Linked DNA regions of Methylosarcina fibrata AML-C10. The protein of the gene in region 2 interacts with the protein of the main gene of each other region in a pairwise test. Links are inferred from orthologs where the notes say so. Each region holds a gene or a part of one and is shown on either strand. Other genes may lie near its edges.

What was found. The genes of interacting proteins can lie anywhere in the genome.
Region 1: the proteins of lysA (region 2) and A3OW_RS0113415 interact in binary tests that used the Escherichia coli proteins (3 or more experiments, as listed by UniProt). The link is inferred for Methylosarcina fibrata AML-C10 from one-to-one orthologs.

The regions. Positions count from the first base shown.
Region 1 is NZ_KB889965.1:2,849,013-2,854,171, forward strand. Bases 1,503-4,283 are described here. They hold A3OW_RS0113415 (response regulator transcription factor), read left to right. Parts: upstream 1,503-2,438; coding sequence 2,439-3,128; downstream 3,129-4,283. Other genes in these bases: A3OW_RS27880 (Spy/CpxP family protein refolding chaperone), read right to left, coding at 1,769-2,269; A3OW_RS0113420 (ATP-binding protein), read left to right, coding at 3,137-4,283. Outside these bases: A3OW_RS0113395 (efflux transporter outer membrane subunit), read right to left, coding at 1-401; more of A3OW_RS0113420, read left to right, coding at 4,284-4,519; A3OW_RS0113425 (IS481 family transposase), read left to right, coding at 4,636-5,159. UniProt on the Escherichia coli protein: Response regulator member of the two-component regulatory system CpxA/CpxR which responds to envelope stress response by activating expression of downstream genes including cpxP, degP, dsbA and ppiA.
Region 2 is NZ_KB889965.1:3,688,106-3,693,457, reverse strand. The notes cover bases 1,213-4,186. They hold lysA (diaminopimelate decarboxylase), read left to right. Parts: upstream 1,213-2,056; coding sequence 2,057-3,316; downstream 3,317-4,186. Other genes in these bases: A3OW_RS0117160 (STY4851/ECs_5259 family protein), read left to right, coding at 3,527-4,186; lptM (LPS translocon maturation chaperone LptM), read left to right, coding at 1,848-2,054; A3OW_RS0117175 (LysR substrate-binding domain-containing protein), read left to right, coding at 1,213-1,737. In the rest of the region: A3OW_RS25385 (EAL domain-containing protein), read right to left, coding at 1-335; more of A3OW_RS0117175, read left to right, coding at 835-1,212; more of A3OW_RS0117160, read left to right, coding at 4,187-5,352. UniProt on the Escherichia coli protein: Specifically catalyzes the decarboxylation of meso-diaminopimelate (meso-DAP) to L-lysine. Is not active against the DD- or LL-isomers of diaminopimelate.

The sequences.
Region 1 (5,159 bases), 840 kb from region 2 along the record:
TTATAAGCGCTGCTAAACTGGCCGACTTGGCCAAAACGGGAAGCGTTGCTCGGCTGGTTTTTGCTCGCCGACGCATTCATCGACAAGCTCGGCAAAATGTTGGCAATCGCCAGATCGCGGCTGGCACGCGCTTCCCGTATCCTGGCTTCCGCTTGATAGAGATCGCGGTTGCCTAAGCGGGCTTGGGTTATCAAGGACGTTAATAGGGCATCGTTGAACGACTGCCACCACACCTGCGGATTTTGCTTACCGTCCATTTGGTTATTAGGAAGTTCTGTACTCCATTTAGCCGGTAAATCGGTTGTTGGCCGCTGATAGTCCGGCCCTACCGTACAGCCCGATACCAACGCAGCTATCAGCACACGGATAAATATGTTAGATGGACGATCAAAATAAGTCATAGTCTAGTAGTCAGTCAATTTAAATCAAAAGGATATATTGGGCTTGTAAGTCACTCTATAGTGGCATTGATGGTTACTGATTGAGGTCAAGCAATGCCAGCTCTTAAATACAAAGTCAATCTGACTGAAGACGAAAAGCGTGGCTTGGAAGCCATGATCAACAAAGGAAAAGCCGCGGCACGCCATCTGACACGCGCGCGAATTTTATTAAAAGCGGCAGCGGGTATTCAGGATAAAGACATTATCCAAGCTTTGGGTGTCTCGGAATCAATGGTGTTGACGACGCGCCAACGGTGTGTGGAAGAAGGCCCGGAAGCCGCCCTGAAAGAACGCCCCCGTCCAGGACGTGCCCCAAAACTGACGGAGAAGCAGGCCGCCCATATTATCGCCTTGGCTTGTAGTGAGGCGCCGACAGGGCATGATCACTGGACCTTGCGGTTGTTGGCGGACAAAGTGGTGGAATTAGCGTATGCCGACCGTTGCAGCTATGAAACCATCCGTCAGCTTTTAAAAAAACACTCTCAAACCCTGGCAGAAGCAAGAGTGGTGCATTCCCGAGGTGAGTGCTGAATTTGTCGCGGCGATGGAAGACGTGCTGGACCTTTATGAAGACCCCTACGATCCGTTGCGCCCGGTTGTGTGTTTCGACGAAAGTCCGAAGCAACTCATTGCGGAAGTCCGCCAACCTCTCCCGCCTGAGCCCGGTCAACCGGCCCGCTATGACACCGGCTATGAACGGAAAGGCGTCTGCGATTTGATGATGATCTGCGAACCTAAACGCGGTTTTCGGCAGGTGGACATCACCGCGCGGCGGACCAAAATCGAATTCGCGCACAGCATGAAGCATATCGCTGAACTTTATCCGGACGCGGCGGTGATCCGGGTGGTGCTGGACAATCTGAATACCCATAAAATGGCGTCTTTGTATGAAGCCTTTCCAGCAGAGCAAGCCCGTGAATTGGCGCGACGGCTGGAGTTCCACTACACGCCCAAGCATGGCAGTTGGCTAAACATCGCTGAGATCGAACTGGCCGTCTTGTCGAACATGTGTTTATCACAGCGGATACCGGACACAGAGAGCCTCCGGCGTGAGGTCGAAGCCAATATCCTACCGCGCAACACCAAGGCGACGCCCGTCAATTGGCGATTTACGACGCAACAGGCACGACGTAAACTGGCTCGCCTGTATCCTTGTGTTTCTTCGTGACTGACTACTAGGTAAGCGCCTAGCAATAAGTTATCAGAAACAGTGATATCTCAAGTGATTGAGTCCGCAGGAAAAGTCACCATTCATGGCTGAATGCCGGTTTCGTGTTAGGAACGGATCACGTAAACCGGCGAGCCATGACGAAGATGGTTTTTGCGGTTTAGTGCTTTTGTTCAAAGCCTTCGCTAAATTTCTTAAAATTGGCCTGCACTTGTTGCTGTTGGGAGACCGTCAGCAAATCGAAAATGGCACGATCCAGCTTTGCCATGCTTAATGCCTTTTCCTCATGTTGGGACAAGGATTTTTTAATCATTTCGGTAACTGCTTGTTCCGAATATTCCTTGGAAAAGACTTTTGCTTGGATAGCATTCCTGTATTCAAATCCGCGTTTTTCTTTCGCCTGCCACCCGGTTTGGTTTTTTTGAATCAGTTCTTGTATAGATTTCTTCTGGGCATCCATTAACTCTACTCCCTGTAAGTACGGCGGCAAAAACTCCCCGCATTTCATATCGGGATGATGCGGCGGGCGGTGCGGCATTCCGTGTGGGCTATGGGGTTCATGACTAAACAAAGGGTCATAATAAGCGGCAAACGGATTTGCGAAAGCAAACACGGGGATCAACCCTAAAACAGCTACCATTTTGTAAATATTTGGTTTCATGATCGGCTCCAAAAAAATTAATAATAACGACATCAAGCAAAGCTTTCGTTGTGTACAGTATCGCCGAGATATTTGTTAACTGCCGTTAAGGTAATGTAAATTCAGGTAAATTTTGGCTTTCACGCATCATTAACCGTTATTATTAGCTTGTAAAAATTGGAGGTAAATTTTGGTAAAAATATTATTGATAGACGATGATATCGAACTGGCGGAAATGCTGAAGGAATACCTTGAACAAGAGGGGCTTGTTGTGGCCGTCTGCCATGACGGCGAATCGGGCAGAGATGAGGCAATAACGGGAAATTATGACTTGGTAGTGTTGGATGTCATGCTGCCCGGTATGAAAGGGATCGAGGTATTGAGCAGGATTCGCCTGGAAAGCCAAGTTCCGGTTCTTATGTTGACGGCAAAAGGTGACGATATAGACCGTATTGTCGGCCTTGAGACGGGAGCCGACGACTACGTTCCTAAACCCTGTACTCCCAGAGAATTGGTTGCCCGCATACGGGCGATATTACGCCGGATAGAGCCTATCAATGCGCCCAGGCAATCCGAAGATCAGTTAATTGAAGGAGTATTGACCTTATGGCCGAAAAAACGTAAGGCGGACTGGCAAGGCCGATCTTTGGAGTTGACCAGCACGGAGTTTAATCTGCTCGAAGTGTTGGCAGAAAACGCCGGTTTAACTGTCAGCAAAAAAGAACTGTCCGAAAAAGGGTTGGGAAAGCCATTGGCACGGTTTGATCGTAGCATCGATGTCCATATCAGCAGTATTCGGCAAAAACTCGGTAACTTACCCGATGGCGGTTCGTGTATTTTAACCGTTAGAGGCAAAGGCTATTTGCTAGTAAAAGGATAAAAGGCAAAATGGGCAAGTTGTTTTGGAAGTTTTTTTTGGTGTTCTGGCTGGCGTTCTTGACCATTGGCGGGGGAATGGGTACGGCTGTTTGGTTGCAACGCAATGCCATGACGGATGCCGAAAGGAAGAGCGAAACCTCGATCGATATTTATGCCGAACCTTTTGTCAGCGCCGCCAGCCAGATTTTACAGAAGGGCGGCGTGGATGTGTTAAACGATTTTTTGAAAGAAACCCTGAATACTCCGGCTCCGCGCGTTTTTGCCGTGGATGATCAGGGCAAGGACTTGTTGAACCGGGAAGTGCCGCCTGAAATTATCGAGCAAGCCGAAGCTTTGTTGGCCAAAAATCCCAAAATAGTAAGGCGGATTCTTGCCGATAACGGCCTTACTTATCTGGTGTTTGCACTTTTCCCCGAACATGCCCTTACCAAAGCTTCAAGCTACCCGCCTGACGGAAACGGCTCTCCTATCAAACTTAAACACAAATATCCCGAACCACCGCCGATTTGGCTACCTGTCTTATTGGGATTTATCGTCAGCCTGATGTTCAGCGGAATGTTGGCTTGGTATCTGGCAAAACCCATTCGGCAATTGCGGTCGGCTTTTGATTCTGTTGCCAAAGGCGATTTGGATACACGCGCCGCGCAAACGATGAGGGAACGTCGAGACGAGTTATCCGACCTAGGCAAAAACTTCGACGATATGGTTTCCAAAATTCAAGTGCTGGTGGACGCGCAACAACGGCTTTTGCACGATGTTTCGCACGAATTACGTTCCCCCCTGGCAAGAATCCAGGCCGCAATCGGTTTGGCGTACCAGCAACCCGATAAGATGCCCTTGACGTTGGAACGCATTGAAAAAGAATCGCAACGGATGAATGATCTGGTCGGCGAATTGCTTGCGCTTTCCAGGCTGGAAGCAGGTGTGATTGGCAAACTGGAAGTCATTGACATAAATGAGCTGATTGCTGAAATTGTCGAAGATGCCCGACTTGAAGCCGATAGCAAAAACGTAAGCATTAAATTAACCACTACGGAAGAAGTTTTTATTAAGGGCTTTTATGGTCTGTTAAACCGTGCCATCGAAAATGTCCTACGAAATGCTATTAAACATACAAGAAGTAACAGCGAAGTCACCGTGAGCGCCAATCTTGGTGTCAGCGATCACCAATTATACATAGACATCACCGATCAAGGACCGGGCGTAGCCGAAAATGAATTATCGGCTATTTTCGAGCCTTTTTTCCGAGGCTCCAATAGCCAAAAATCCCAAAGCATCGGCCTGGGATTGGCCATTGCACAGAAAGCTATCGAAGCCCACAATGGCAAAATCAGCGCTTGCAACAGGAAAGAAGGCGGGTTTCGGGTTAAAATTAATTTGCCAATACCCTAACTATTGGGTTAATCTGGAATAGTTCAGATTTGATCGGACACCGCGCTTGAAAAGAGCGAGGGTTACTGGTGAGATAGAAGTGTCTGCTTATTATCACACCACGAGAGGTAACCCTCATGCTTGAGAATAACGTAAGAATCATCAAACATAAAGTCGGCTTGCTGAATCTAGCCGAAGAACTCGGCAATGTGTCGAAAGCCTGCAAGACCATGGGCTTATCGCGGGATACGTTTTACCGTTACAAGGCCGCCGTCGAGACGGGTGGGATTGAAGCCCTGTTCGACAAGAGCCGACGCCAGCCGAACCTGAAGAACCGAGTCGATAAAGCCACGGAACGAGCCGTATTGACCCATGCCCTGGATTATCCTGCCTACGGCCAAGTCAGGGTAAGCAATGAGTTGCGCAAGGCCGGCGTATTCGTTTCGCCCAGCGGTGTGCGCAGCATCTGGCTGCGGCATGACCTGGCGAGCTTCAAGGCGCGTTTGAAAGCCCTGGAAGCGAAGGTAGCGGAGCAAGGGTTGATCCTAACCGAAGCGCAAGTCGCCGCCCTGGAAAAGAAAAAGCAGGATGACGAAGTCAGCGGGGAAATCGAGACGGCGCATCCGGGCTATCTGGGTTCCCAAGACACCTTCTATGTCGG
Region 2 (5,352 bases):
TCCCGTTCATTGCTGATCAGAAGGAAATTAAGCAGATGAAGGGTGCGGCAGATACGGTCGAACAGAATCAGCCCGCCGGTGTCGTCGATATAGCGAAAAACAAATTTCGCCTCGACCGGCAGGGATCTTCCGATGGAAGTTCTCAGCAGGGCTTCATAGCCGATCACGGTTTTCAATTCATCGGCAAAGATCGGCTGAAACACGCTGTTAAGAAGAAAACCACGGTAATGGCCTGCATGCTGGCCTGATTTTTCCTCGAAAAGGTATTCGTCAAAGTCATGAAGAAGCGCATCCTGCATTTTCTCATTTAAAATCGTTATAACAGTCTGGCTCATTTCTTATATCTCCTGTTGGGACTAATCAAGAGTTTGAACGATAGCGCCGATCCGGTTTGCTTAATCACGCCCTCACCAACGGGACAAATTATCATTTCATCGGTTTCTGCAGATGCGGGTCACTCAGTAACGTGTTTCTGGGCAGGCTCTATCCCTCTTTATTTACAGGCGTTGAGAGAGGAGGAAAAAACCTCGGGCAAAACGGGCGGACCGTAAAGCCGGCTTCTCCAACGGCTTTTAATTCTTGAGATAGTTTTTTATAAAAAATTGATGATTTCTGGTTAAATTATCTAAAAATAGGATAATATAACGAACTTTCATTTATTTTTGATGTAAAACTAAACCCTTAATTTGAGTAAATTAAGTTAATAAAATTCAATAAAAATAAAACTTTTCGAGTGATCCGTTCGGCAAGCCTTGCGCTTTCGGCTCTTACAGAGGCTGCCCGGCCGCTTTTTCAATTTTCCATTACTTGATCGTAAAAGAATTCATAAACCGTATGAATTTAAGCCAAATCGAATTGCTTCGCATCCTTCAGGAAACCCGGTTCAATCTTTCCAAAGCGGCCGATAAAATGCATGTGGTTCAATCGGCGGTCAGCCGACAGCTCCAGCTTTTCGAAGAAGAGCTGGGCTCGCCTTTGTTTGAACGGAACGGCAAGAAATTAACCGCATTGACGCCGCTGGGCAAACGCGTGATGCAGGAAGTGGCGGTGATTCATCTGGCGAAGCAGAATATTCAGGCGATCGCTGCGGACTTTCTCGACAGCAACCAAGGAACCATCCATATCGCCACCACCCATACCCAGGCCAAGTATTTTTTACCGGCGCCCATCCAGCGGTTCAGGGAAAAATATCCGGGCGTTCGGATCTATATGGTTCAGGCGGCGCCGGAGCAACTCATCGATCAACTGCATTCCCATAAAGCGGACATAGCCATCTGTACCGAGAAAGTCGCCGAAGACGCCGAACTGGTGACGCGGCATTGCTACGAATGGCATCATGCCGTGGTCATGCCGAAGAATCATCCGTTATGCGAGGGCGAATTGACCCGCGAGCGATTGGCCTCCTTTCCCATTCTTACTTACAGCTTCGGCTTTACCGGCCGTTCCAACATCGAAAACGCCTTTAAAAATCAAGGGGTGGAGCTGGACATCATTCTGGCTGCGGCCGATACCGACGTGATTAAAACCTATGTGCGGCTGGGTTTGGGCGTCGGCCTGATTGCCGGCATGGCTTATGACGCCGTTGCCGACCAGGACTTGGTCGCGCGGGATTTGTCCCATATTATTCCAGGCTCCATCACCAAGATCGCCTATCTCAAACAGAATTATCTGCCGCTCTACAGTCAGCATTTCATTGAAGAGCTGTTGCTGGCGGCTCAGCGGATGAGTCCCTGTTGAAGGCCGATTTTCCGGAGCGGATGGGCGGTCGGGTAAAGTTGACTTACCGCTTTCTAATGCATCCGATTCGGCTTATCATAAATCTTTTTTCACGGCATGCAGGCCGTCCTATGAAACGCTATCGTCTTACTTTATTTGCTTCGGTGACTTTATTGCTGGCCGCGTGCGGCCAGCCCGGCCCGCTTTATCTTCCCAAGGAAGAACCGCCGGCAAAGCCCCAGCCGGCTGCCGAAAACCCGCCATCATCCGGCGATTTGCAGGCGCCGCCCGAACCCACCGAGCCCGAATCTGAAACCTACACGGAACCTACCCCTTGATTATGGATTATTTTAATTATCGGAACGATGAACTTTATGCCGAAGAGATTCCAGTCCAGGACCTCGTCTATAAATACGGCAGCCCTTGTTATATTTATTCGCGGGCCACGCTGGAGCGGCATTGGCATGCGTTTGACCGCGCATTCGGCGATCATCGCCATTTGATTTGCTATGCCGTCAAGGCCAATTCCAACATCGCCCTGCTCAACCTGCTGGCCCGTCTGGGTTCCGGTTTCGACATCGTGTCGGTGGGCGAACTGCAGCGAGTGCTTGCTGCGGGCGGCGATCCGAACAACATCGTTTTCTCCGGCGTCGGCAAGCGCGAAGACGAGATTCTGGCGGCGCTGAAAGCCGGCATCCGCTGCTTCAACATCGAAGTCGGCGGCGAGCTGGACCGGATCAATCGGCTGGCCGGCCAATTGGGTCTCGTTGCGCCGGTGTCGTTTCGGGTCAATCCCGACGTCGACGCCAAAACGCATCCTTATATTTCAACCGGCCTGAAGGAAAACAAATTCGGCATAGACCGGCAGCAGGCCTTGTCCGAATACCGGCGGGCGGCGGCGATGCCTCACGTCAACGTGATCGGCATCGACTGCCACATCGGCTCGCAGTTGACCGAAACCAGCCCGTTCCTGGATGCGTTGGAAAGAGTGCTCGAGTTGGTGGCGGCGCTCGAACAAGAAGGGATCGTACTGCATCATCTGGACCTCGGGGGTGGGCTCGGCATCCGCTACAAGGACGAGGCGCCTCCGGAGCCGGCCGAATACATTCGCGCAGTATTGGCTCGCCTCGGAGAAACGAAATACGAAATCATGCTCGAACCCGGGCGCGCCGTCATCGGCAACGCCGGCATCCTGGTCACTCAGGTCGAATATCTGAAACAGACTGCCAACAGGAATTTTGCCATCGTCGATGCGGCCATGAACGACTTGTTGCGTCCGTCCCTGTATGGCGCCTGGCAGGAAATCGTTCCCGTCCAACGCGGCGTCAAGACGACTGCCGGCGCGGCCGAGCAAAGCTGGGACATCGTCGGTCCCGTCTGCGAAACCGGCGATTTTCTGGGTAAAAGCCGGAGCTTGGCCCTCGCGCAGGGCGATTTGCTGGCGGTACGGTCGGCCGGAGCGTACGGTTTCAGCATGAGCTCGAACTACAATTCCAGGCCCCGCGCAGCGGAAGTCCTGGTCGATAAAGACCAATCGTACTTGATCAGGGCAAGAGAAAGCATCGAGCAGCTTTGGGCAGGGGAACGCCTGATCGATTAGATTCCGGGCGGTTTCGGTAGAAAACTGAAGACAGTCAAGTTTCCCACCGGCAACCGGCTAAGAGGCGGGCTAAGAGGCGCCAACAGAAGCCCGAGGCGGGAGCTTTGGCCATTTTTGGCCTTGCGATGACAACTCCAACACTGAAAAAATTGCACTTTGTCAGTTTTGTAAATATGCACATTACTTATGCATTGTTAACAAGAAGAAAATATGCAAATAAAAGAGTGGATTACAAAAATTCTTGAACGCCGCAACATTCGTTTTCCAGACCAAAGGCCGCTTTATCAATACCGCATCGAAGACATCGAATTTGAATTGCTTAAAAGTGCGATAAAGCTGAGTATTCATTTTGGATTAGACATAGCATCAAAAAATGTTCCCCGTTGGAATGCCGCTTTTGTTATGTATGCCGCTGAATGGTGGCGACGCGAGTATGATGGCACCAAACCCTCTTGGGATAAAGTGTTTCAGTCGATTAATGCCAGCAGCCGGAATTTAAGCACCGGATACCGTAATATATTAATCGAAACAGGACTGCAATTCTGGCGACGTAGCATACGCACAATTGATGGCCGCAACTACTATTTGGGCAGCATAGCCTGTGAAGGAGGCTTGCCTCTGAATCAACTAAACAACTCAAGCGGCTGGCTGGGTAGAGTATTCAAACAAGTGATTCCCAAATATTCGCGACTGCAAAATTCCGATATACAAGTCAATCAGCTCATTACCGAGTGCGAGTTCATTCCAAAAACCTATTGTGAAAACAAAGAAATTCATTTGATTTTGGGCGACATGGTAAAAACCGTCGTGGATCTTAAACGCGAATATCAATTATACGAACGGAATAATCCGGTCGACTATTTGGATCGACATTGCCCTTCATGGCGCGAACGCTTTCCGTTGCCCATAGAAACTGAAATCGGTCGAAAACTGCTTTCCGACATGGTTTCGACGGCGGCAAAAGCCGACGAGCCAATGGTTGCGCCGTTACAGGCCATTCGTCAATTGCGCGGCGACGGCAATTTACAATTAAAAATCGAGTTTTCCGGCTTTATCGCATTGGAAAAACTCGACATGCCGGAAAGAATCCCTTCGAGGCTGGATGTGGAGTTAGTTTGCAATCAAGGTTCAAGTCGGAATCTGGGTGTCGCGCTAAAAACGGTTCATCAGCAGCGGCATGGCTTAAAAATGCCGAGAATGCCCGACACGATCAATGGCGACAAAGCATTACAAGGCTATTCGATTCGCTTTAAGCATTTGTCGGAAGTTCTGCAAGAAAAGCCGCTAACCGGCGGCGAAGATCTGGATAATGAAGTTCCCTGGGTATTTGCACAGCATGGTCAGGAGTGGATATTGGAAGGCATTGCCGGTATTCGGACCCGCGCGAAACGGATCAGAATTCTTTATCCCGAACATTTCAGCTATCAGGGAGACGCGGAAGTTTTACAATTGGAGACCGTCTGCAATGGTAAAAGATTGCTCGAAACGGACGGCTGCATTCGCTTCACGGATAATGATGCGAATGTATTCGTCATCAGAACCGCTCAAGACCGTTCATCGAATCATTACTGTTTACATGGAAAACAGCTTGAATTTGCCAGCGTCCCTAAGGAATTGTTTTTAGGATTGCCGACCCTTTGGCGAAGCGACCCAGAATCCGACGCCATCACAACAATTCCGGCAAAAGAGTTAGTGGCGAGACCGATTAATTCCAAATCCCTTTGGCAACGTTTGACGCCGGAGCTCCAAGGCGTTCATGAAATTCGCCTAATGGATCAAGGTAATATTGTATTCCGAAAAAAATGTGCTTTATTGTCCGAAAAATTTGCCGTTCGCTTCAAACCCTGCGCTAACTCATGGGATGCAACTCTGTTTTTAGACCATACCAACCCCGCAAACGTCGTTTGCCAGTCTACGCTGAAACACACCATAACTTCGGAAAATGATGGCTACCGTATCGATTTATTTTCCGACCAGTCGCCGCCTACCCAGGTAAATGTGCTGCTGCATTGGCCAGCAATGGCGGAAATGTTGAC